2 regions of the Streptomyces sp. NBC_01381 genome follow, and region 2 is predicted to be linked to the other one. Evidence: riboswitches for the same ligand, from Rfam matches in the RefSeq annotation. Region 2 holds a riboswitch; the other holds the start of a gene.

Region 1 (11,452 bases), on a different contig from region 2:
GCCATCCAGGTGCGGTCCAACAACGACAGCAGCGCCCTGCGCGGCGCACGTCAGGAAGATCTCGTACGCATCCTCGATGAACTGGATGACCGTACGCAGCGTCTGGAAGATGAGAAGCAGCGTCTGGAGGATCAGCGCACCGGGCTCGAGAACAGCTCGGACCAGGCCGAGGAGGCCCGCAAGCAGACGGTCGAGAAGGAAAGACAACTCGGCATTCTGGCGGGCACCGTGGCAGCGCAGGGTCCTGGCATCACGCTGACCATCGATGACAAGAAGGGGTCGGTTGAGGCGGACATGCTGCTCGACGCCATTCAGGAGCTGCGCGCTGCGGGGGCCGAGGCCATCCAGATCAATGACGTGCGCGTGGTGGCAAGCACCTACCTGTCGGACACGGACGGTGGTGGCGTACGGGTGGACGGCCGCAAGGTCGGCAAGCCCTATCGCTTCAAGGTGATCGGCAAGCCGCAGGACCTCGAGCCGGCGCTGAACATCCCTGGTGGGGTGGTGCAGACTCTGGAGAAGGAGCAGGCCACGGTCACCGTGGCGCGAGCGGAGAAGATCGTGGTGGACGCCTTGCGACCCGCGAAGCGGCCTGACTACGCTCGGTCGTCCTCCCAGTGAGGCGGGGGCGCATGGGGGCCGTCCGGGGAGGGCATGAGGTTGCGGGGGGTCGGCGCACTGTAAGCGTGGTGCGTGGTGGAAACTGTTTGGCGGGTACGGACGTTGTGAGGATGTCTGGTACGCCGATGTACGCCGGTGTGTGCAATCAGGGTTCGTCCTGCCCCACGGGCGGGTCTGTTTCGGTCAAGGGGAATCGCCCGTGAAGTTGTTTGAGAAGTTGTTCGGCAAGCGTTCGCGCGAGGACAGCGGCAATCCCGCCACTGCCCGGCACCGTGCGCCGCGCCATGGAGACGCCGCCGAGGACCAGGGCGGCGAGCGCCCGATGTTCCGTGATCAGGTCGGTGGTCCTGGCGGTGACATTTCGGGCGGACAGGGCGCGTCGTCTGTTGACCCTGCCGGTGCGGGCCGCATAGGTTTCGGAGAACCGTCAACCTCAAGTACGGGTGGAGGGTTTACCCCCGGTCCGTACGCATCGAATGCCCCCGCGGGGCAGCCGCGGCAGGAGGATCCGTCCATGGCCCTGGTGTGTACGAGGTGCGGGAACCGCAACGCCGACGCGAGCCGGTTCTGCTCCAACTGCGGCGCGCCGCTGCGGGCCGGGGCCGCCCCGGAGCGTCCGTCCGAGACGACCTCGACGATCTCCATCTCGGGCCTCGAGGCCTATGACGCGGAGGTGACGGGGCAGACCGCCTCGCCCGCCCTCTCGCCGGAGGCCCAGGCCGCCGTCGACGCGTTGCCGCTCGGCTCGGCGCTCCTCGTGGTGCGCCGCGGTCCGAACTCGGGCAGCCGCTTCCTCCTGGACGGCGAGCTGACCACGGCAGGGCGTCACCCGCAGAGCGACATCTTCCTGGACGACGTGACCGTGTCGCGCCGCCACGTGGAGTTCCGTCGCGTCCAGGACGGTTCCTTCACCGTCGCGGACGTGGGCAGCCTCAACGGCACATACGTCAACCGGGAGCGCATCGACTCCGTCGCGCTGTCGAACGGCGACGAGGTGCAGATCGGTAAGTACCGGCTGGTCTTCTACGCGAGCCAGCGGAGCGTCGGCATCTGACCCTCCCCCGGACTTCGTCCGGGTGCACCCTCAGGAAGGTCCATGCTTCAAACACCGAGGGGCGGTGCCGGGAACGGCACCGCCGCCGAGGACCGTCGGCTGATGAGCATCGGCGCCGTCCTGAACGCGCTGCGTGACGAATTTCCCGAGGTCACGATCTCCAAGATCCGATTCCTGGAGTCGGAAGGGCTCATCGAGCCCGAACGCACGCCGTCCGGGTACCGGAAGTTCGGCCCGCAGGACGTCGAGCGGCTCGGTCACGTCCTGCGGATGCAGCGGGACCACTATCTGCCGCTCAAGGTCATCCGGGAGCACCTGGACGCCCTGGAGCGCGGAGAAGCGGCCCCGCTGCCCTCCCTGGGGCAGCCGAGAGAGCCCGGCGACGTCTGGGGCCCCGGCGAGGCCGAAGGGCCCACGGCGGCCCGCGTGGGCCGGGCCGAGCTGCTCGCGGCCGCCGAGATCGACGCGGAGCAGCTCGACGAGTGGGAGACGTACGGGCTCATCGCGCCGTTGCCGGAAGGTGGTTACGACGCCGAGGCCGTGACGGTCGCCGCCCTGGTGGTCGAACTCGGCAGGTTCGGCATCGAACCGCGCCATCTGCGGGCCATGAAAACCGCCGCCGAACGCGAGGCCGGCCTCGTCGACCAGGTCGTGGCACCCCTGCGGAGGCACCGTAATCCGCAGACCAGGGCCCATGCGGAAGCCCGTACGAAGGAACTGGCGGGGCTCACCGGAAAGCTGCACTCTGCACTGGTGCAGACCGCTCTCGGGGTGCGGTTGCCCTGACTCAAGAGGTGCCCGACTACCCAAACCTGCCGGGCACGTCCTAGGGTTGCTGTGTGAACGAGCTCGACGTCGTAGGTGTCCGGGTCGAAATGCCCTCTAACCAACCGATCGTGCTCCTGCGTGAAGTGGGAGGCGATCGGTACCTCCCCATCTGGATCGGACCAGGGGAGGCGACCGCGATCGCCTTCGCACAGCAGGGGATGGCGCCCGCACGGCCGCTGACCCACGACCTGTTCAAGGACGTGCTGGAGGCGGTGGGTCAGGAGCTCACCGAGGTGCGCATCACGGACCTGCGCGAAGGGGTCTTCTACGCGGAGCTGGTCTTCGCCAGTGGAGTCGAGGTGAGCGCCCGGCCGTCCGACGCCATAGCGCTTGCGCTGCGCACCGGAACGCCGATCTACGGCAGTGACGGGGTCCTGGACGACGCCGGCATCGCCATTCCGGACGAGCAGGAGGACGAGGTGGAGAAATTCCGCGAGTTCCTCGACCAGATCTCGCCCGAGGACTTCGGCACCAACAGCCAGTGAACCGATGCCTCCGGAGGGTCCCGACGGACCATTCGGCTAGCCTTTCCCGGCGGTGAGGCGCGGCAAACCACTCTTAGGGTGATTATCACTCGGCGTGCCGAGTGTGGCGATCGTTGACGAGCCCCTGGCGACTGCCTACCGTCGGGAAGGCAGGTCAAGGACGGAGGTCGGCGTGAGAAGCAGCGGCGACGGTACGGCGATGGGCGGACCGTATCCGCTTCACGGCAGCACGGCCGATCACTCTCCGAGGCGGCCGATGGCGGTTCAGGGGAGCGGGGACGCTACGTCCGGGCAGACCGAACAGGAACAGATCGGGTACCGAGGGCCGACCGCGTGTGCGGCCGCCGGTATCACGTATCGACAGCTCGACTACTGGGCCCGTACGGGGCTCGTCGAGCCCAGTGTGCGGTCCGCGGGCGGGTCGGGGACCCAGCGGCTCTACAGCTTCCGGGACGTCGTCGTCCTGAAGATCGTGAAGCGGTTCCTGGACACCGGTGTGTCCCTGCAGAACATCCGGACCACGGTCCAGCATCTGCGCGACCGCGGTTTCCGGGATCTGGAGCGGATGACGCTCATGAGCGACGGTGCGACGGTCTACGAGTGCACGTCGCCCGACGAGGTCCACGATCTGCTCCAGGGCGGGCAAGGGGTCTTCGGGATCGCCGTGGGCGTCGTGTGGCGGGACGTGGAAGCGGCGCTCTCGCAGCTGCACGGGGAGCGCATCGACACCGGGGAGACGCTGCTGCGTCAGAACCCCGCCGACGAGCTCGCGCGGCGGCGTAACCGGGCCGTGTGAGGCGGTTGGGGCAGCGCCGTCGGCCTTGGGTTCGGGGTGGCGGTTTCGGGGCGTTGTCAGTGGCGTAGGGCAGCATCAGAAGTGTGAGAACCGCGCCCACGATTCTGCATCTCGACATGGATGCCTTCTACGCGTCTGCCGAGCAGGCCGCGAAGCCGAGTCTGCGCGGGAAGGCCGTGGTGGTGGGCGGGCTCGGGCCGCGGGGTGTGGTGGCCACGGCTTCATACGAGGCGAGGAAGCTCGGTGTGCACTCGGCGATGCCCATGGGGCAGGCGCGGCGCCTCGCGCCGAACGCCGCCTATCTGGTGCCGCGCTTCGGGCTCTACCGGGAGATCAGCGAGCAGGTGATGGCGCTGCTGCGTGAGCTGTCTCCGCTGGTGGAGCCGCTCAGTCTGGACGAGGCCTTTGTCGACTTGGAGGCGGGCGGCGTGGCCGACGACCAGGCGTCGGCGCTGGCCGTGGGGGAGCGGTTGCGCGCCGACATCAAGACGGTGACCGGACTTGCCGGGTCGGTCGGGCTCGCCGCGTCCAAGATGCTGGCGAAGATCGCCTCGGAGGAGGCCAAGCCCGATGGGCTGCGGCTGATAGTTCCGGGGACCGAGCGGGAGCTGCTCGCGCCGATGTCCGTGCGGACGCTGCCCGGGGTCGGTCCTGCCACCGGGGACCATCTGCGGCGGGGTGGGATCACGACGGTGGGGGAGATCGCGGAGGCGGGTGAGGACGAGCTCGTACGGCTGCTCGGGAAGTCGCACGGGAGCGCGCTGTACGCGATGGCGCAGGCGCGGGACGAGCGGCCCGTGGTGGCGGAGCGGGAGTCCAAGTCGGTCAGTGTCGAGGACACGTACGACGTGGACATTCACGACCGGGTGCGGGTCAGGGGCGAGGTGGCGCGGCTCGCCGACCGGTGTGTGGAGCGGTTGCGGGCTGCCGGGCACTCGGGGCGGACCATCGTGCTGAAGGTGCGGCGGTTCGACTTCTCGACGCTGACACGGTCCGAGACGCTGCGGGGGCCCACGGACGACCCTGGGGTGGTGCGGGAGGCTGCCGCGCGGCTGCTGGAGTCCGTGGACACCACGGGGGGCGTGCGGCTCCTTGGCGTGGGGGTCACGGGGCTTGCGGACTACACGCAGGAGGATCTCTTCGCGCAGGCTCGGGCCGACGGGCTTGAGCGAGGGGAGGGCGAGGCTGCCGGGGCCGTGACTGAGGTCGAGGGCGCGGCGGAGGTCGAGGAGGCGTCCGTCGAGGAGGTACCGCTCGGTGCGCGGCGGTGGGCCGCGGGGCACGATGTGCGGCATGCCGTGTACGGGTGCGGGTGGGTGCAGGGGAGCGGGCTTGGGCGGGTGACGGTGCGGTTCGAGACTCCGGGGTCGGTGCCGGGGCGGGTGCGGACGTTTCGGGTCGATGATCCGGAGTTGGTGGAGGCGGAGCCGTTGCCGCTGGTGGCTCCGCCGGAGGGCGGGGCTGGGCAGTGCCCCTCGGGGTAGCGGTGCTCGGCAGTGGGCGTTGTGCCCACCCTTCCCCAAGCTCTCGGCTTCGCTCGAGCAGGGGAGACCCCACTCGCCCTGCGGAACGCCTGCCCACAACGAGGCGGTCGGGCCGGCCGGGGAAGCGCCGCGTACGGGGGAGGGCGCGGCGTCAGGGGTCTTTGTCTGCGGTGTTGCCGAAGTTCTGGTCGGGGGGTGGTGGGGGCGTGATGTCCAGGCCGTAGTGGTGGTAGAGCTGGAGTTCCTGTTCGGGGGAGAGGTGGCGGCCTACGCCGAAGTCGGGGGCGTCCTTGATCAGGGAGCGTTCGAAGGGGATGCGCAGGGTGCCCTCTCCCGTGACCTCGCTGGGTTCCAGGGGGACGAAGGCGTCACGGCTGAACAGGCCCGTGCGTATCGCGGCCCACTCCGGGGCGCCGGTGGCATCGTCGAGGTAGACCTCGTCGATCGTGCCGATCTTGGCCCCGTCCCGGTCGAACGCCTTGCGGCCGATCAGGTTGCGCGGATCGATGTCGGTCTGCACGGGCCCTCCAACTGGTCGCAGTTTGTCGAAATGGCGCGTAACTCATCATTATTCGCTTGTCATCACTACGAAAGAGCACATCGGGGCATGCGGCCACTCGAGGGATCGGGCGCGGTCCTCGCTGGTACGCTGGCGGTGGCTGCTGACCCCGTGCGGGAGAGCTCTCCGGGAGGTGATTCCGGAGGCGCCGAAGGAGCAAATCCTCCCCGGAATCTCTCAGGCACCCTGTACCGCACGGACGAGGTCACTCTGGAAAGCAGGGCGGGCGTCGGGCGGGCACGTTCGAGACCCTTCCTCACCGACGGTGAAAGCAGATCTGTCCATGGGCGGATCTGTGAAGCTCTCAGGTTGAGATGACAGAGGGGGAGGCCGTCCGGGCACCCGCGCCGTGGTGCCCCTCGCAGGTCGCGTCAGACCAGCGTCAGACCAGGAGGCCTCCGCAATGACCGCCACCCCTCGCATCCCGCTCTCACAGCTTGAGCAGGGCATTCCCTTCGAGCAGCGGCACATCGGCCCCGATGCCGAAGCATGCGCCAAGATGCTCGCGCAGGTCGGCTACGGCTCGCTCGACGAGCTGACCGCCGCCGCGGTGCCGGATGTGATCAAGAACGCCGAGGCGCTGAATCTGCCCGGGGCGCGCACCGAGGCCGAGGTCCTGGCCGAGCTGCGCTCGCTGGCCGATCGGAATCAGGTGCTCGATTCCATGATCGGGCTCGGCTACTACGGGACCTTCACGCCGCCCGTCATCCTGCGGAACGTCATGGAGAACCCTGCTTGGTACACGGCTTACACGCCGTACCAGCCCGAGATCTCCCAGGGGCGGCTCGAGGCGCTGCTCAACTTCCAGACCGTCGTCGCCGAGCTGACCGGACTGCCCACCTCCGGTGCCTCCCTGCTCGACGAGGGGACCGCCGCCGCCGAGGCCATGGCCCTTTCGCGGCGCATGAGCAAGGTCAAGGACGGCGTTTTTCTTGTTGATGCCGATGTGCTGCCGCAGACCATCGCCGTCATTCAGACCCGTGCCGAGCCGACCGGCGTCGAGATCGTCGTCGCCGATCTGAGCGACGGCATCCCGGCCGAGGTCGCCGAGCGCGGTGTCGTCGGCGTACTGATCCAGTACCCGGGTGCCTCCGGTGTCGTACGCGACATCAAGGCGGTCATCGAGCAGGCGCACGAGTTGGGGGCCGTGGTCTCCGTCGCGGCCGATCTGCTCGCCCTGACGCTGCTCACCTCGCCCGGTGAGCTCGGTGCGGACATCGCGGTCGGCACGACGCAGCGGTTCGGTGTGCCGATGGGCTTCGGCGGGCCGCACGCCGGATACATGGCGGTGCGCGAGAAGTTCGCCCGCAGCCTGCCGGGCCGGCTCGTCGGTGTCTCCGTCGACGCCGACGGCAACAAGGCCTACCGGCTCGCGCTGCAGACCCGTGAGCAGCACATCCGCCGCGAGAAGGCGACGAGCAACATCTGTACGGCACAGGTGCTGCTCGCCGTCATGGCCGGGATGTACGCGGTCTACCACGGGCCCGAGGGCCTCAAGTCCATCGCGCGGCGCACCCACCGCTACGCGACGCTGCTGGCCGCCGGCCTCACCGCGGGCGGGGTCGAGGTCGTGCACGGCGCGTACTTCGACACGCTGACCGTGCGGGTGCCCGGCAAGGCCGAGGAGCTTGTCTCCGCGGCCCGCGAGGGTGGCGTCAACGTCCACCAGGTCGACGCCGACCACGTCTCGCTGGCCTGCGACGAGACCACCACGCGCAAGCAGCTGACGGCGATCTGGACCGCGTTCGGGGTCGAGGCGGACATCGAGGCGCTCGACGCGGCGACCGAGGACACCCTGCCCGCCGGTCTGCTGCGCTCCGACGCGTACCTGACGCACCCGGTCTTCCACCAGTACCGCTCCGAGACCGCGATGCTGCGCTACCTGCGCAAGCTGGCCGACCGTGACTACGCGCTCGACCGCGGCATGATCCCGCTGGGCTCCTGCACCATGAAGCTCAACGCGACCACCGAGATGGAGCCGGTCACCTGGCCCGAGTTCGGGCAGCTGCACCCCTTCGCGCCCGCCCAGCAGGCGCAGGGCTACCTCACCCTCATCCGTGAGCTGGAGGAGCGGCTCGCCGAGGTCACCGGGTACGACAAGGTCTCGCTGCAGCCCAACGCCGGTTCGCAGGGCGAGCTGGCGGGTCTCCTCGCGGTCCGTGGCTACCACCGGGCCAACGGCGACGAGCAGCGCACCGTCTGCCTCATCCCGTCCTCCGCGCACGGCACCAACGCCGCGAGCGCCGTGATGGCCGGCATGAAGGTCGTCGTCGTGAAGACCGCCGACGACGGCGAGATCGACGTCGACGACCTGCGCGCCAAGATCGAGAAGCACCGCGACGAGCTGTCGGTGCTTATGATCACGTACCCGTCGACGCACGGCGTCTTCGAGGAGCACGTCGCCGACATCTGCGCGGAGGTGCACGAGGCCGGCGGGCAGGTGTACGTCGACGGCGCCAACCTCAACGCGCTGGTGGGCCTTGCCAAGCCGGGGCACTTCGGCGGCGACGTCTCGCACCTGAACCTGCACAAGACCTTCTGCATCCCGCACGGCGGCGGCGGTCCCGGCGTCGGCCCGGTCGGTGTGCGCGAGCACCTCGCGCCGTACCTGCCCAACCACCCGATGCAGCCCGCCGCGGGTCCCGAGACGGGTGTCGGACCGATCTCCGCCGCGCCGTGGGGCTCCGCGGGCATCCTGCCGATCTCCTGGGCGTACGTACGTCTCATGGGCGGCGAGGGGCTCAAGCGCGCCACGCAGGTCGCGGTGCTCTCCGCGAACTACATCGCCAAGCGGCTCGAGCCGCACTTCCCGGTGCTCTACACCGGTCCCGGCGACCTCGTCGCACACGAGTGCATCATCGACCTGCGGCCGCTGAGCAAGGAGACGGGCGTCAGCGTCGACGACATCGCCAAGCGGCTCATCGACTACGGCTTCCACGCGCCGACCATGTCGTTCCCGGTCGCCGGGACGCTGATGATCGAGCCGACGGAGAGCGAGGACCTGGTCGAGATCGACCGGTTCTGCGAGGCGATGATCGCCATTCGCGCGGAGATCGAGAAGGTCGGCGGCGGCGAGTGGTCCGCCGACGACAACCCGCTGCGCAACGCGCCGCACACCGCGGCCGCGCTGAGCGGCGAGTGGGAGCACGACTACAGCCGCGAGGAGGCCGTCTTCCCGGCCGGTGTCGTCGCGGCCGACAAGTACTGGCCGCCGGTGCGCCGTATCGACCAGGCGTACGGCGACCGGAACCTGGTCTGCTCCTGCCCGCCGCTGGATGCGTACGAGGACTGATGCACGAGGACTGATACGCGGTCCAGCACATGCGTCGGGGCCGGTCCGGAGATTGCTTCTCCGGGTCGGCCCCTTCGTTCGTTGTCCGTGCCGTGATGCCGCCGCGTCAGGCGGCCGTCATGATCTCGTCGGTGCCCAGCGGTCGGTGCGGGGCGATGATCTGGCCGTCCGGCAGCAGCTCACCGGTGTCCTCGAAGAGCAGGACGCCGTTGCACAGCAGGCTCCAGCCCTGCTCCGGGTGGCTCGCCGTGAGGAGCGCGGCTTCCCGGTCGGCGGAGTCGGCTGTCGGGCACGGTGGTTGGTGCTGGCACATGGAAGGGTTCTTTCGCTGCGATGTGATGGCTGTGACGTCTGTCCTGCGGCTCGATGCGGTGTTCATGACCGCCCCCCGTGGTTAGTCGGTCCGATCCCAGTGTTGCCCTACGGGCGTCATTCCGCAGGGATTTAGCGGCAGCGCTCCTTACTGCTTAATGACGTATCACCCGCCCGGACGGTTCAGCTCAACTGCACTGTCTCTTCGGGTGGTTCGGGGTGGTCATACCGGGCTAGTCCGTATGGGCAGCGGACAGCGCCGTGCCCCGCGGCCGGTCGGGCGGCGGGGCACGGGAGGTGCGGCGGCGTCAGGCGGGTGAGCCGAGCAGCGGCGCGGGGGTCAGGCGGTGGGTGAGGACCTTGAGCAGTTCGGCGGCGTGGTGCGGGCGGTGGGCCGCGATGCCGGGCGGCGCGGGCGCCAGCGGTACGAGGATGTCGGTGGCCGAGAGATGGCCGCCCGCGCCGTCGGCCGTGCAGTCGCCGTGCAGCCAGAGCGTGAGCATGTAGAGCTCGGGCACGGACAACAGGCGTGGCTGGTACGGCAGGGGCATCTTCTCGGCGTGGCGCAGGGCGCGCTCGGTGGCCGCGATGTACGGGCCCTCGAAGAAGTGCGAGAACGTCCACCCGTCGGGCGTGAGCATCGTGTCGGCCGCGGCGACAGCTCGCTCGCCGCAGCGGATCAGGAAACGCCACCCCGCGAGCCGGGTGGGAGTGCTGCCCGACGGGGTGATCCGGTCCAGGACGTGGACGGGCAGCGGAAGTTCGGGGGTCACCGGTCCCTGGGCGGAACGCAGGGACGGGGTGCGGGCTTCGCGTACGGCGGTGGGTGAACCGAGTGCCGCGAGGACGCTGCGCAGGGCGGGCGCGGGAGCCGGGGGGACTTGCAGCGGCATGGTGGGTCGCCTCTCTCATTCGACAGGCACGGTGGATCGCGGGCAGGTGCGGACGACGCTGTCTGCTCTGGGGCCAGAGGGGCGGGGGCAGGGGGACCGCGAGCGCCAACTCTCTGCCTCGTTCGCGGAGTTTATACGACACGTGTTCAGACGGTGTTTCGTCTAACCGCGCCCAATATTGCTCGCAAGTCGATTGTCGGTCGCCCTTCTGCGGGATTCCTCCCGATTCTGGATGTGGGCGCCCCTTCTGACCTCGGCTCACTTCCGTGACGCGGACGGCCGATTCTCGTCGGTGTTTTTCACCAGACACGGGTGCGGCGATTTTCTGGTGTGTGTCATGCCGCGCGAATGTGCCGTGTGACGACCCTCGTCGAGCGTACTGGGACGGGGGCATGTGCGGGGCGTTATCGATCACATTGCAGGGCATCATCCTCCGAGACGCAGCGGCCGGATCATTGGCTGCCCATCAGAGGAGGGGACGCTTCGATGGGGGAGAAGGTCGTGGCAGGAACGTTTGACCTGTCCGAGCGGAACCGGTACCGAAGCAAGCTCAGGGAGTGTCTCGCGGGACTGCGGAGGCTGTTGGACGAGGAGCGGTTCGACCGGCCCAAGAATCTGATGGGCGTGGAGATCGAGTTGAATATCGCGGGGCCCGACGGGATGCCGAGAATGATGAATGCGCAAGTTCTCGAGCGCATCGCGAGCCGCGACTTCCAGACGGAACTCGGAATGTTCAATCTCGAAGTCAATATCGCCCCGCACCGATTGGGCGGCCGGGTTCTCGACCGCCTCGCCGAGGAGCTGCGCACCGGCCTCGCCTATGCCCACCGTAAAGCGAACGAGGTGAACGCCGGCATCGTCATGATCGGCATTCTGCCGACCCTCGCCCACCACGATCTGGTCTCCGGGAACCTCTCCGACGTCGACCGCTACGCCCTGCTGAACGAGCAGATCGTGGCGGCGCGCGGCGAGGAGTTCGCCCTGGACATCACCGGCGTGGAGCGGCTGACCTGCACGTCCACGTCGATAGCGCCCGAAGCGGCGTGCACCTCCGTGCAGTTGCACCTCCAGGTCACCCCGGGGCGGTTCGCCGATGTGTGGAACGCGGCGCAGTGTGTGGCCGCCGCA
Region 2 (11,452 bases):
CGGCGGCCCTGCGCGCGGCCGGGCTTGCCGTCGACGAGACGGCCGATCTTCCGCAGGCCGACGAGGCGCTCTTCGTCACGGCGTACGACTGCGTGGTCTTCGACCGGAGGCTGCCGTCCGGGGACGCCGCCGTGTACGTCGACGCGATGCGCCGCAAGGGCAGTCCCGTACCGGTGCTCTTCCTCACCGCCCGAGACACCGTCGCCGACCGGGTCGACGGGTTCGCGAGCGGCGGCGACGACTACCTGGTCAAGCCGTTCGCCGTGCCGGAGCTCGTCGCCCGGGTGCGCAGTCTGTGCCGCAGGTCCGGGGCAGTGCGCCCGCCCGTTCACCGGGTCGCCGACGTGGAGATCGACACCGCCCGGCGCCAGGTGCGCCGCGCGGGGCTGCTCCTGACGCTGACCGGCAGGGAGTTCGCCGTACTCGAAGTCCTCGCGGCCCGCGCGGACCAGGCCGTGCCCCGCGCCGAACTCATCGAGAGCTGCTGGGACGAGATGACCGAGCCGCAGTCCAACGTCCTGGAGGTGCTGATCTCCCAGCTCCGTCGCAAGCTCGGCGATCCGCCGCTGATCCGCACCGTGCGCGGCGTCGGCTACCGCCTGGCCCCCGAGGACGCATGAGATCCCGTACCGCCCGACCCCTCACGCCCACCGCACGCGTACGCCGACTGCGCCGCCGCATCACCGCGCTGTTCGCGCTGACCAGCGCGGTAGGGCTGATCGGCTTGGCCGTCTTCGCCGTGCACAGCGACGACCGGCGGTGGCGTCAGCAGCTCGACCAGTCGATGGGGCAGGACACCAGCTGGGCGATCGGCCTCCTGATCACCGACGATGACGGCCGCCTCGACGCGCGCGAGCTCGCCGACACCATGGGTACGGGATGCCCTCCGCTGACGGTGCTCTCGGTACCGCCGGGCGATGAGAGCGCCCCCATGACGGTGGAGCACGCCCCGCGCCGCCCTTGTCTGACCGTCAGCACCTCTGACCTGCAGGCGGCGGGTGCGGCAGTGGTGCGCGGCGAGCACGCGGCGGCCGTCGACCGGCACACGACGGACGGGCGGCCCGTCCGGTTGTACGCCGATCCCTTCTACCCTCCTGAACCGGCGGAGGGCGAAGGGCCCCAGGGGGTCATCGTCACGATGGCCGGGACCGCCGACCAGCGGGCCGACCACCGCCGGATGACCTGGCTGGTGGCCGGGGCCTGCGCGGTCCTCGTCTGCCTCTCGGCGGCGGTCGGCCACCTGCTGTCCGGGCGGGCGATCCGGCCGGCGCTCGCCGCCCTGCGCCAGCAGGAGGCGTTCCTCGCCGACGCGGCGCACGATCTGCGGACACCGGCCGCCTCGCTGCGCACGCTCGCGGAGACCGCGCTGCGGGGCGAGACGGACAGCACGGACGTACTGCGGCGGTCGCTGCGGCTCGCGGACGGGATGGGCGGGCTCGTCGACGGGCTGCTGACGCGGGCGCGGCTGATGTCGGGTACGGAGACGCTGGTGCGGGAGCCGCTGCGGCTCGACCAGTTGGTGGAGGGGGTGGTCGCGGACGCCCCTGCCGAGGGGCATCGGGTGACGCTGCGTGCCGAGGAGACGGTGGTGGTGGCCGATGCCGATCTCGTACGCCGGGCCGTCGGCAATCTGCTCGGCAACGCGTTGGCCCATGGTCATGCGCCGGGGGAGCCTGCCGAGGTGGTCGTGACCGTGTCGCCGGACGGCACCGTGATGGTGGAGGACGCGGGGCCGGGGCTGCCGTCGCAGCTGGCGGAGGGTGCCACTCTGTTCGACCGCTTCCGAAGCGGCGGGGGGTCCACCGGCCTGGGGCTGTCCATCGCGGCGTGGGTCGCGCATGCGCATGGGGGTGCGTTGACCGCGGGTCCCGCTGAGGGCGGCGGAGCGAGGTTCGTCCTCCGCCTGCCCTTGGCCTGACCCACGCCGCCTCATCAAATCCTCAGGATCCGCCAGGCACGCTAGGTGCAACCGATCTTGGGAGTGCCCCGTTGAACCGCCTTGCCCTCACCCTTGCCGTACTCATTGTCGCCGCCTCTCTCGGCGGCTGTACCGCAGCGGAGGGTTCGACGCCCGAGCTCAAGCGGTTCTACGGGCAGCAGTTGAAGTGGAAGGACTGCGGCGATCTGCAGTGCGCCCGGCTCACCGTGCCCATGGACTATGACCGTCCCGGCAACGGCAAGACCTTCGTCCTGCCGGTGGCCAAGGCGGCGACCGCCGACCCCGACAAGCGCATCGGCTCGCTCGTCTACAACCCGGGCGGTCCCGGCGCGTCCGGCGTGAGCGACCTGAAGGACGACGGCGGTGAGACCTTCAGCGCCGCCGTGCGGGCCCGCTTCGACATCGTCTCCTTCGACCCCCGGGGCGTCGGCGGCAGCACACCTGCCGTGAAGTGCGCGGAGCCGGACGACACCGGCACGGATACGGACACCCCGGAGCCCCTTCGCCCCGACACCGCCGCCGACCGCTCCCGCGTCATCGCCGGAGCGGACGCCCAGGCCGAGGCCTGCAGGGAGAAGAGCCGCCGCATCCTCCGCCACGTCGGCACCGACGACGCCGCCCGCGACATGGACGTGCTGCGGGCGGCGATCGGCGACCGGAAGCTGACCTACCTCGGGTGGTCCTACGGGACGAGCCTCGGCACCTCGTACGCCGAACAGTTCCCGCGCCGCGTCCGCGCCCTGGCCCTGGACGGCGCCGTCGACCCCTCGCTCGACTGGCAGCAGCGGGCGATATCCCAGGGCGCCGGCTTCCGCAGGGCCGTGGACGACTACGCCGAGTACTGCGCCGACTTCGCGGGAGACAGCTGCCCCGGCGCGACCCCGCAGGAGATATCCGAGCTGATCGACGGGCTGTACGAGGAGACGGCGCGCGAACCTCTTCCGGCCGACGGCGATGCGTACGACGTCGACGCCAGAACCCTCCTCGACGTCGTGACGACCGCGATGTACACCCCCGAGGCTGACTGGAAGGACCTTTCAGAGGCCCTGAGCGCAGCGGCCGACGGCGACGGCACGCCACTGGCGGACCTCGCGGAGGGCGACGGCGAAGGGGCGACGGAGTCCCGCTCCAGGCCACGGGCCGTCGACAACAGCGACTCCGCCATCCTCGCCGTCAGCTGCCTGGACACCCCCCACCCGCGCAATGCCGCCCCCTACTGGAACGCCCTGGCCCCCGCCGAGAAGGCCGCGGGAGTGTACGGCACTTCGAGCGTGCTCGACGAACTCACCTGCAGGGACTGGCCCGCAGGCACCCAGCGTCCGCACCGGGTCCGTGCCGATGGCGTCCCGCCGGTCCTGGTGGTGGGCACCACCGGTGACCCGGCGACGCCGTACGAGGAGGCCGAGAGCCTGGCGGACCAGTTCCCCGGCGGCATGCTCCTGACGTACGAGGGCGTGGGCCACACCGCGTACGGCCGCGGCGACGCCTGCGTCACCCGCGCGGTCGACGACTACCTCATCGACCGCGAACCGGTCCGGAAGGGCAAGACGTGCTGACACGCCGCAACAGACGCGCGGCAGCCTGCCTGACAGCGGCCCTCCTGATCCCCCTGACACTGACCGCATGCACCACCGAGTCACATGCCCGCGCCCGGACCTGCCTCACCGGAACCCTCGCGTACGACCACCGCGACGCCGAAGCAGGCCCCGCCAAGCCCCTGGTCACCCGACCGGCCCGCAACGCCAACTGGGAACTGTGGGGCAGGACTTCGGGCCACTCGGACGCCCCCGGGCGCAAACTCGCCACCGGAATCACCGACAGCGGCAGCGGACGGTTCCGCGCCTGCGCCAAGGAGCCCGGCACCCTGCGCGAGGCCCACGTCAGGTTCCGCTCCGGCAGCACCGATCTCTGGCGGGTCGTCAGAAGCCGTACCTCGCAGCAGGAGTACGCCTTCGACTCGCCGTCACGGCGCGACGTGTCCGCCGATCAGAGCCTCGGCACGGTGAAGGTCCCCGCCGCCATGAGCAACGCCTGGCACATCACGGACACCCTCAACCTCCTCTACTGGAAGCGCGACAACCCCACGTCCGCGTGCTGGACCCGGCGTCAAGTCACCGGCAGATGCGACCAGTTGACCTTCGTCTGGACTCGGCGCGAAGCCGCCGAGGGCGCCGGCTACTTCGACCTCGGCGGGACCAACCGCGTCATCGCGGCAGGTGACATGACCGACTCCGAGCACTTCGTGCTCCACGAGGCGGGCCACTGGTTCCAGTGGCAGCTCTACGGCCGCGACCTCCCCGATGCGACGAACTGCGACCCGCACTACATCGAGAAGCGCAGCTCCGGCACGTGCGCCTGGACCGAGGGATTCGCCGACGCGACAGCCGCGTACGTCCTGGGCGACCACCGCTACGTCGACGAGACCGGCGCCGAGACCAGCCTGGAGAACGACGCCACCACCCCCGGCTGGGACCCCGGCGACGAGGTGCAGGGCCGCGTCGGCGGTTCGCTGCTCGACCTGTGGGCGAAGGACGGCCCCGACGGCGGCAGTTGGAACCGCACCCTGCGCCTGATGGCGAGCGAGCCGAGCGCGGACTTCCGCGAGTACTTCACCGTCGACCGCCCCAAGGCGTCACCGCCCCTGAGCACGACGGGAAGCGCCGAGGCCATCGTCGGCCGGCACACGATCAGCACTCGATGATGTTCACCGCGAGCCCGCCCCGAGCGGTCTCCTTGTACTTGACGCTCATGTCGGCCCCGGTCTCCTTCATGGTCTTGATGACCTTGTCGAGGGACACCTTGTGGCTGCCGTCGCCGCGCATCGCCATCTTCGCGGCGGTCACGGCCTTCACCGCCGCCATGCCGTTGCGCTCGATGCAGGGGATCTGGACGAGGCCGCCGACGGGGTCGCAGGTCAGGCCGAGGTTGTGCTCCATGCCGATCTCCGCGGCGTTCTCGACCTGCTCGGGGGAGCCGCCGAGGACCTCGGCGAGGGCGCCCGCCGCCATCGAGCAGGCGGAGCCGACCTCGCCCTGGCAGCCGACCTCGGCGCCGGAGATCGAGGCGTTCTCCTTGAAGAGCATGCCGATCGCGCCGGCCGCGAGCATGAAGCGGACCACGCCGTCCTCGTCGGCGCCGGGCACGAAGTTCATGTAGTAGTGCAGGACCGCCGGGATGATGCCCGCGGCGCCGTTCGTCGGGGCGGTCACGACCCGGCCGCCCGCCGCGTTCTCCTCGTTCACGGCCATCGCGTAGAGCGTGATCCACTCCATGGCGAGGGCCAGCGGGTCGCCCTCGGAGCGGAGTTTGCGGGCCGAATTGGCCGCGCGGCGGCGGACCTTCAGGCCGCCCGGCAGGATGCCCTCGCGGGACATGCCGCGGGACACGCACGACTGCATGACGCCCCAGATGTCGAGCAGCCCCGAGCGGATCTCCGCCTCGGTGCGCCAGGCCTTCTCGTTCTCCAGCATCAGCGCGGAGATGGAAAGGCCGGTCTCGCGGGTGAGCCGCAGCAGCTCGTCGCCGGTGCGGAAGGGGTGCTTCAGCACCGTGTCGTCCAGCACGATCGGGTTCTCGCCCGCGACCGCGTCCTCGTCGACGACGAAGCCGCCGCCCACCGAGTAGTACGTCTTCTCCAGGAGGAGCGTGCCTTCACGGTCGTACGCGAAGATCGTCATGCCGTTGGCGTGGTACGGCAGGGCCTTGCGGCGGTGCAGGATCAGGTCCTCGTCGAAGTCGAAGGCGATCTCGTGCATGCCGAGCAGGTTGAGGCGGCCGCTGCTCTTGATCTGCTCGACCCGGTCGTCGGCGGTCTCCACGTCCACCGAGCGGGGGGACTCGCCCTCCAGGCCGAGGAGCACCGCCTTGGGGGTGCCGTGCCCGTGGCCGGTCGCGCCGAGCGAGCCGAACAGCTCGGAGCGTATCGAGGTGGTGTGGGCCATCAGGCCCTCGTTCTTCAGGCGGCTCGCGAAGATGCGGGCCGCGCGCATCGGGCCCACCGTGTGGGAGCTCGACGGGCCGATGCCGATCGAGAACAGGTCGAAGACCGAGAGGGCCACGGGAACTCCAAGGGTGGTTGGTAGACGCCGTTGTCTGCCGGGGTGACGCAGAAGAACAAGGCGGTGCAGAAAGTACGAGTACGGTCACGCGGTGCGGGGCACCGCGCACACTGTCCTCACTGTCCAGTGTGCGGGGTGCCCCGACGTTTCGTACGTACGAACAAAAGCGTACGCAAAGGGTACGAAACTACTTCAAGCCGGGGTACAGCGGGTGCTTGTCGGCCAGCGCGGTCACGCGGCCCTTCAGGGCCTCCGCGTCGAAGCCCGGCTTCAGGGTCTCGGCGATGATGTCGGCGACCTCACGGAAGTCGTCCTCCTGGAAGCCGCGGGTCGCGAGCGCCGGCGTACCGATCCGCAGGCCCGATGTGACCATCGGGGGGCGCGGGTCGTTCGGGATCGCGTTGCGGTTGACCGTGATGCCGACCTCGTGGAGACGGTCCTCGGCCTGCTGGCCGTCCAGGTCGGAGTTGCGCAGGTCCACCAGGACCAGGTGCACGTCCGTGCCGCCGGACAGGACGGAGACGCCGTGCTCCGTGACGTCGTCCTGCACCAGGCGCTCGGCCAGGATGCGGGCGCCGTCCAGGGTGCGCTGCTGGCGCTCCTTGAACTCCTCGGAGGCCGCGACCTTGAAGGAGACGGCCTTGGCGGCGATCACGTGCTCCAGGGGGCCGCCCTGGAAGCCGGGGAAGACCGCCGAGTTCAGCTTCTTCGCGAACTCCTTGCTGCGGGCCAGGATGATGCCGCCGCGCGGGCCGCCGAGCGTCTTGTGCGTGGTGGAGGTCACCACGTCCGCGAACGGCACCGGGTTCGGGTGCAGACCGGCGGCGACGAGCCCGGCGAAGTGCGCCATGTCGACCCACAGGTACGCGCCGACCTCGTCGGCGATCCGGCGGAACTCGGCGAAGTCGAGCTGGCGCGGGTAGGCGGACCAGCCCGCGATGATCACCTTCGGGCGGTTCTCCTTGGCCAGACGCTCGACCTCGGCCATGTCGACCAGACCGGCCTCGTCGACGTGGTACGCCACCACGTTGAACTGCTTGCCGGAGAAGTTCAGGCGCATGCCGTGGGTGAGGTGGCCGCCGTGCGCCAGGTCCAGGCCGAGGATCGTGTCGCCGGGCTTGGCGATCGCGAAGAGGGCGGCCTGGTTGGCGGAGGCGCCGGAGTGCGGCTGGACGTTGGCGTACTCGGCGCCGAACAGGTCCTTGACCCGGTCGATCGCGATCTGCTCGGTGACGTCGACGTGCTCACAGCCGCCGTAGTAGCGACGGCCGGGGTAGCCCTCGGCGTACTTGTTGGTGAGGACCGTGCCCTGGGCCTCCATGACGGCGACCGGAGCGAAGTTCTCCGAGGCGATCATTTCCAGGGTGGACTGCTGGCGGTGGAGCTCGGCGTCGACGGCGGCGGCGACGTCCGGGTCCAGCTCGTGGAGAGGGGTGTTGAGAAGCGACATCAGGTGGTCCCTAAGGGTCTTTAGTTGCCGGAGAACGCGCTGTACTCGTCAGCGGAGAGCAGGTCCTTCGGCTCTTCCGCGATGCGCACCTTGAACAGCCAGCCGCCCTCGAAGGGCGCGGAGTTCACCAGCGACGGGTCTTCCACGACGTCCTGGTTCGACTCGACGACCTCACCGGTCACCGGCGAGTACAGGTCGCTGACCGACTTCGTCGACTCGAGCTCACCGCAGGTCTCGCCCGCGGTCACGGTGTCGCCGACCTCAGGGAGCTGGGCGAAGACGACGTCACCGAGCGCGTTGGCCGCGTGCTCGGTGATGCCGACGGTGGCCACACCGTCCTCGGCGGGCGAGAGCCACTCGTGCTCCTTGCTGTAACGCAGCTGCTGGGGGTTGCTCATGACCTGAATTCTCCTGTACGCGGATGGGTGCTGCGGAACGAGAAAGATGTGCGTGACGTCACTGCGGACGCCCGCGGGGGGTCACTTCTGGCGCTTGTAGAACGGCAGCGCCACGACCTCGTACGGCTCGTGGGTGCCGCGGATGTCCACGCCGACGCCCTCGGTGCCGGGGGCCGCGTGCGCCGCGTCGACGTACGCGATGGCGATCGGCTTGCCGAGCGTCGGGGACGGGGCGCCGGAGGTGACCTCGCCGATGACCTTGCCGTCGGCGACCACGGGGAAGCCCGCGCGCGGGACGCGGCGGCCCGAAGCGATCAGGCCGACCAGCTTGCGCGGGGGAGCGGTCTCGGCGCGCTCGGCGGCGGCAGCGAGGGCGGCACGGCCCACGAAGTTCTCCGACTCCGAGGTCTTCTCGAACTTCACGACCCGGCCGAGGCCCGCGTCGAACGGCGTCAGCTCGGCGGTCAGCTCGTGCCCGTACAGCGGCATGCCCGCCTCCAGGCGCAGCGTGTCGCGGCAGGAGAGGCCGGCCGGGACCATGCCGACGGGCGTGCCCGCCTCCATCAGCGCGCCCCACAGCTTCTCCGCGTCACCGGGGGCGACGAAGAGCTCGAAGCCGTCCTCGCCGGTGTAGCCGGTGCGGGCGATCAGCGCGGGCACGCCCGCGACCGTGCCGGGCAGGCCCGCGTAGTACTTCAGGCCGTCCAGGTCGGCGTCCGTGAGGGACTTCAGGATGCCGGGGGACTCGGGACCCTGGACGGCGAGCAGCGCGTACGCGTCGCGGTCGTCGCGGACCTCGGCGTCGAACTCCTCGACGCGGTTGCTCAGCTCGTTCAGGACGTTCTGGGCGTTGGAGGCGTTGGCGACGACCATGTACTCGGCCTCGGCCAGGCGGTACACGATCAGGTCGTCGAGGATGCCGCCGTCCCCGTCGACGATCATCGTGTAGCGGGCGCGGCCGACACCGACGGAGCCGATGTTGCCGACCAGCGAGAAGTTCAGGAAGTCCACGGCCTCCGGGCCGGTGACGGTGATCTCGCCCATGTGGGAGAGGTCGAAGAGACCGGCCTTGGTGCGTACGGCGATGTGCTCTTCGCGCTCGCTGCCGTACCGCAGCGGCATGTCCCAGCCCGCGAAGTCGGTCATGGTCGCGCCGAGCGCCCGATGCACCGCATCGAGGGCTGTCAGACGGGGGGCGGTACTCATACGTAGAACTCCCAGGGCATGACGGGCGAGGTAGTTCCTCCCCATCTGTCATCGGAACCTGAGAGGTTCACCACGACCCGTACGTATGGGGGGTCATGACTTGCACCTTGGGTGGAGCCGCCGTGGCGGCCCGCTTTTCAGATGTGCCTCGCCCGCGCGGTACGGGGCCTGAGAGATTCAAGGGAGGGACTTGCTCCTTCGGCGCCCCGGCGCGTCGTACGACTCGTACGACGGTGACCGGGAACTCTCCCGCGCGGATTCAAGCGGCCTGTATGGAGTTTGCGGGCACATCATTGCACGGGGCTCCGTCACAGGGCAGTGCCAGTCCAGTAATGCCCTTGTGCCGCATTACCTTCTCTTTACACTTGCCGGGGAAGCTGCGGTAAGCAGGTACGTGACCGCTGCGGTAAGCAGGTACGTGACCGCTATGGGGAGGCCGATCACGGTGCGCAGGACCAGTGTCTACGCGACCAACACAGGGGTGGCCCTGCCCAAGCAGGCAGCCGCCGTCACCAGGGAGAGCTATGGCCCCCTGCCCGCGGCCGTCGTCCGGGACCTGAGGCAGCGGATGGGCCACAGCCCGCACCGGCTGACGTTCGGCGGCGGCGACCTGATCGTCGTCTCCGGGCTGCCGGGCAGCGGAAAGTCCACGCTGATGCGCAGAGCCGTCGCGGGCCCGCGCATCGACTCGCAGGACACCCGCGACCGCTGGGCGGGGCGCATGCCGCGCTTCCTTCCGTACGCGGTCTACCGCCCCCTGGTCCGCGTCGCGCACTACGCGGGCCTGCGCCGGGCCCTGCGCTCCGGCGAGGGGGTCGTCGTGCACGACTGCGGCACCCAGGCCTGGGTGCGCCGCTGGCTGGCCAGGGAAGCGGCGCGGCGGGGCACGACCCTGCATCTGCTGCTCCTGGACGTGCCGCCGCAGACCGCCGTCGAGGGCCAGCTCGCGCGCGGCCGCGGCGTCTCGCGGTACGCCTTCGCGCGCCACCGCAGAACGGTCGGCAGGCTCGTCGGCGCCGCCGAGCGGGGCGATCTGCCGCGCGGCGTCGGCTCGGCGCTGCTGCTCGACCGGACGGCGGCGGGCACGCTGCGGGCGATCGGCTTCGGGGACTGAGGGGACTGAGGGGACTGAGGCTGAGCGGACTGAGGGGATCGACCCGCGGGCGGTGCGTGCCGCGTTAGGGTTCGAGCCGCAGGCAGAGCGGGACGAGCAGGGGTAAGACAGATGGACATTCCGGCGCAGGCGCACGCCCATCCGTACGGAGGATGGCCGGGCAACGAACTCGAAGAGGTGCTCGCGGCGGCCCTCGGCACCGGCGGCGCTCCTCAGACCAGCACAGCCTCCGCGGGGGCCCGGATCGTCGAGGTCCTCGGCCGCAGCCACGTCTGGGTCCCGCTGCCGAACGGCGGCGACGGTGCCGGCGGCACGCTCGACCTGCCCACGCTGGAGATCGAGGGCCAGGCGTACGTGCCCGTCTTCAGCTCCGAGCAGCAGTTCCAGCAGGTCACCGGCGGCCGGATGAGCTGCACCGTGGCGCCCGCCGTGGAGTTCGCGCGCGGACTGCCCCCGCAGCTCGGCATCGCGGTCAACCCGGACGGCACGGTCGGCGTGCCGCTGCCGCCGCCCGCCGTCGCCGAGCTCTGCCGGGCCGGACGCACCCCGCTCGACGGTCCCGCGAGCGGCGGCCGCGTCCGCCTTTACGAGCCGGACTGGCAGCACGACCCGGTGGACTTCCTGTCCGCCGCGGCCCGCGAGTTCGAGGCCACCGGAGTGGTGCTGAGCGCCCGTCGCTGCCTGGCCAGCATCGAGGGCGATGACCCCTCCCTGTTCATCGGCGTCGAACTGTCCTCCTGGGAGGGCGACGCCCGTGACCTGCCGATGGCGGCCGTGGGCCGTGCGCTCGGCCTGGCCCCGGTGCCCTGGCCGGTGAACCTGGTGCTGCTCGACGTGGCCCAGGACCCGGTGGGCGACTGGCTGCGCGCAAGGGTGCGGCCCTTCTTCGGACAGAGCCACCAGCACGAGCACGGACGTGTGTAGAGATACGAGCACGGAGGTGTGGAGAGACATGCGCACCGGCGGGTGTGACCACGCCGTACGTCAAGTCGGTGTCAGGATCGCCGCTTAAGCTGGTTTCATGACCCGGGCGGGTTACGGCCGTGCCGGCCGGGTCCGTTTGCGGATCATTCGGATCATCGGGGTCGTCGGGTCATCGCGAAGGGGCGGTTAAGGGTGAGTGCGTCGGGCACGGCTGCGGCCGGGCAGGTCGAGCACATGCTGCGCCAGGTGACGCCGGGGCGCTACGACGCCTACGAGGCGCTCCTGCGGGCGCTCGCCGCCGACCAGGTGTGGATGCTGCTCTGGCACGGCCAGGCCGGATCCCCCGACGCCCAGTACGGAAAC

Evidence for each region. A riboswitch is a leader RNA that binds a small molecule or an ion and turns the genes downstream of it on or off. The one in region 2 is predicted to bind glycine.
Region 1: another riboswitch for glycine. It lies ahead of gcvP (aminomethyl-transferring glycine dehydrogenase); the one in region 2 lies ahead of gcvT (glycine cleavage system aminomethyltransferase GcvT).

The regions. Positions count from the first base shown of each region.
Region 1 covers NZ_JAPEPI010000001.1:4,107,780-4,119,231, forward strand. The annotation lists gene OG453_RS19135 (DUF881 domain-containing protein) at 1-621, shown strand, start outside; gene OG453_RS19140 (FHA domain-containing protein) at 704-1,675, shown strand; gene OG453_RS19145 (MerR family transcriptional regulator) at 1,718-2,461, shown strand; gene OG453_RS19150 (bifunctional nuclease family protein) at 2,515-2,988, shown strand; gene OG453_RS19155 (MerR family transcriptional regulator) at 3,161-3,784, shown strand; gene OG453_RS19160 (DNA polymerase IV) at 3,868-5,268, shown strand; gene OG453_RS19165 (PRC-barrel domain-containing protein) at 5,420-5,788, opposite strand; glycine riboswitch at 5,932-6,031, shown strand; gene gcvP (aminomethyl-transferring glycine dehydrogenase) at 6,231-9,119, shown strand; gene OG453_RS19175 (DUF5999 family protein) at 9,226-9,432, opposite strand; gene OG453_RS19180 (hypothetical protein) at 9,740-10,324, opposite strand; gene OG453_RS19185 (glutamate--cysteine ligase) at 10,811-11,452, shown strand, end outside.
Region 2 covers NZ_JAPEPI010000002.1:977,118-988,569, forward strand. The annotation lists gene OG453_RS26190 (response regulator transcription factor) at 1-620, shown strand, start outside; gene OG453_RS26195 (sensor histidine kinase KdpD) at 617-1,918, shown strand; gene OG453_RS26200 (alpha/beta hydrolase) at 1,990-3,495, shown strand; gene OG453_RS26205 (metalloprotease) at 3,489-4,640, shown strand; gene OG453_RS26210 (L-serine ammonia-lyase) at 4,627-5,997, opposite strand; gene glyA (serine hydroxymethyltransferase) at 6,185-7,447, opposite strand; gene gcvH (glycine cleavage system protein GcvH) at 7,468-7,845, opposite strand; gene gcvT (glycine cleavage system aminomethyltransferase GcvT) at 7,927-9,051, opposite strand; glycine riboswitch at 9,199-9,313, opposite strand; gene OG453_RS26230 (AAA family ATPase) at 9,479-10,165, shown strand; gene OG453_RS26235 (enhanced serine sensitivity protein SseB) at 10,277-11,089, shown strand; gene OG453_RS26240 (enhanced serine sensitivity protein SseB C-terminal domain-containing protein) at 11,282-11,452, shown strand, end outside.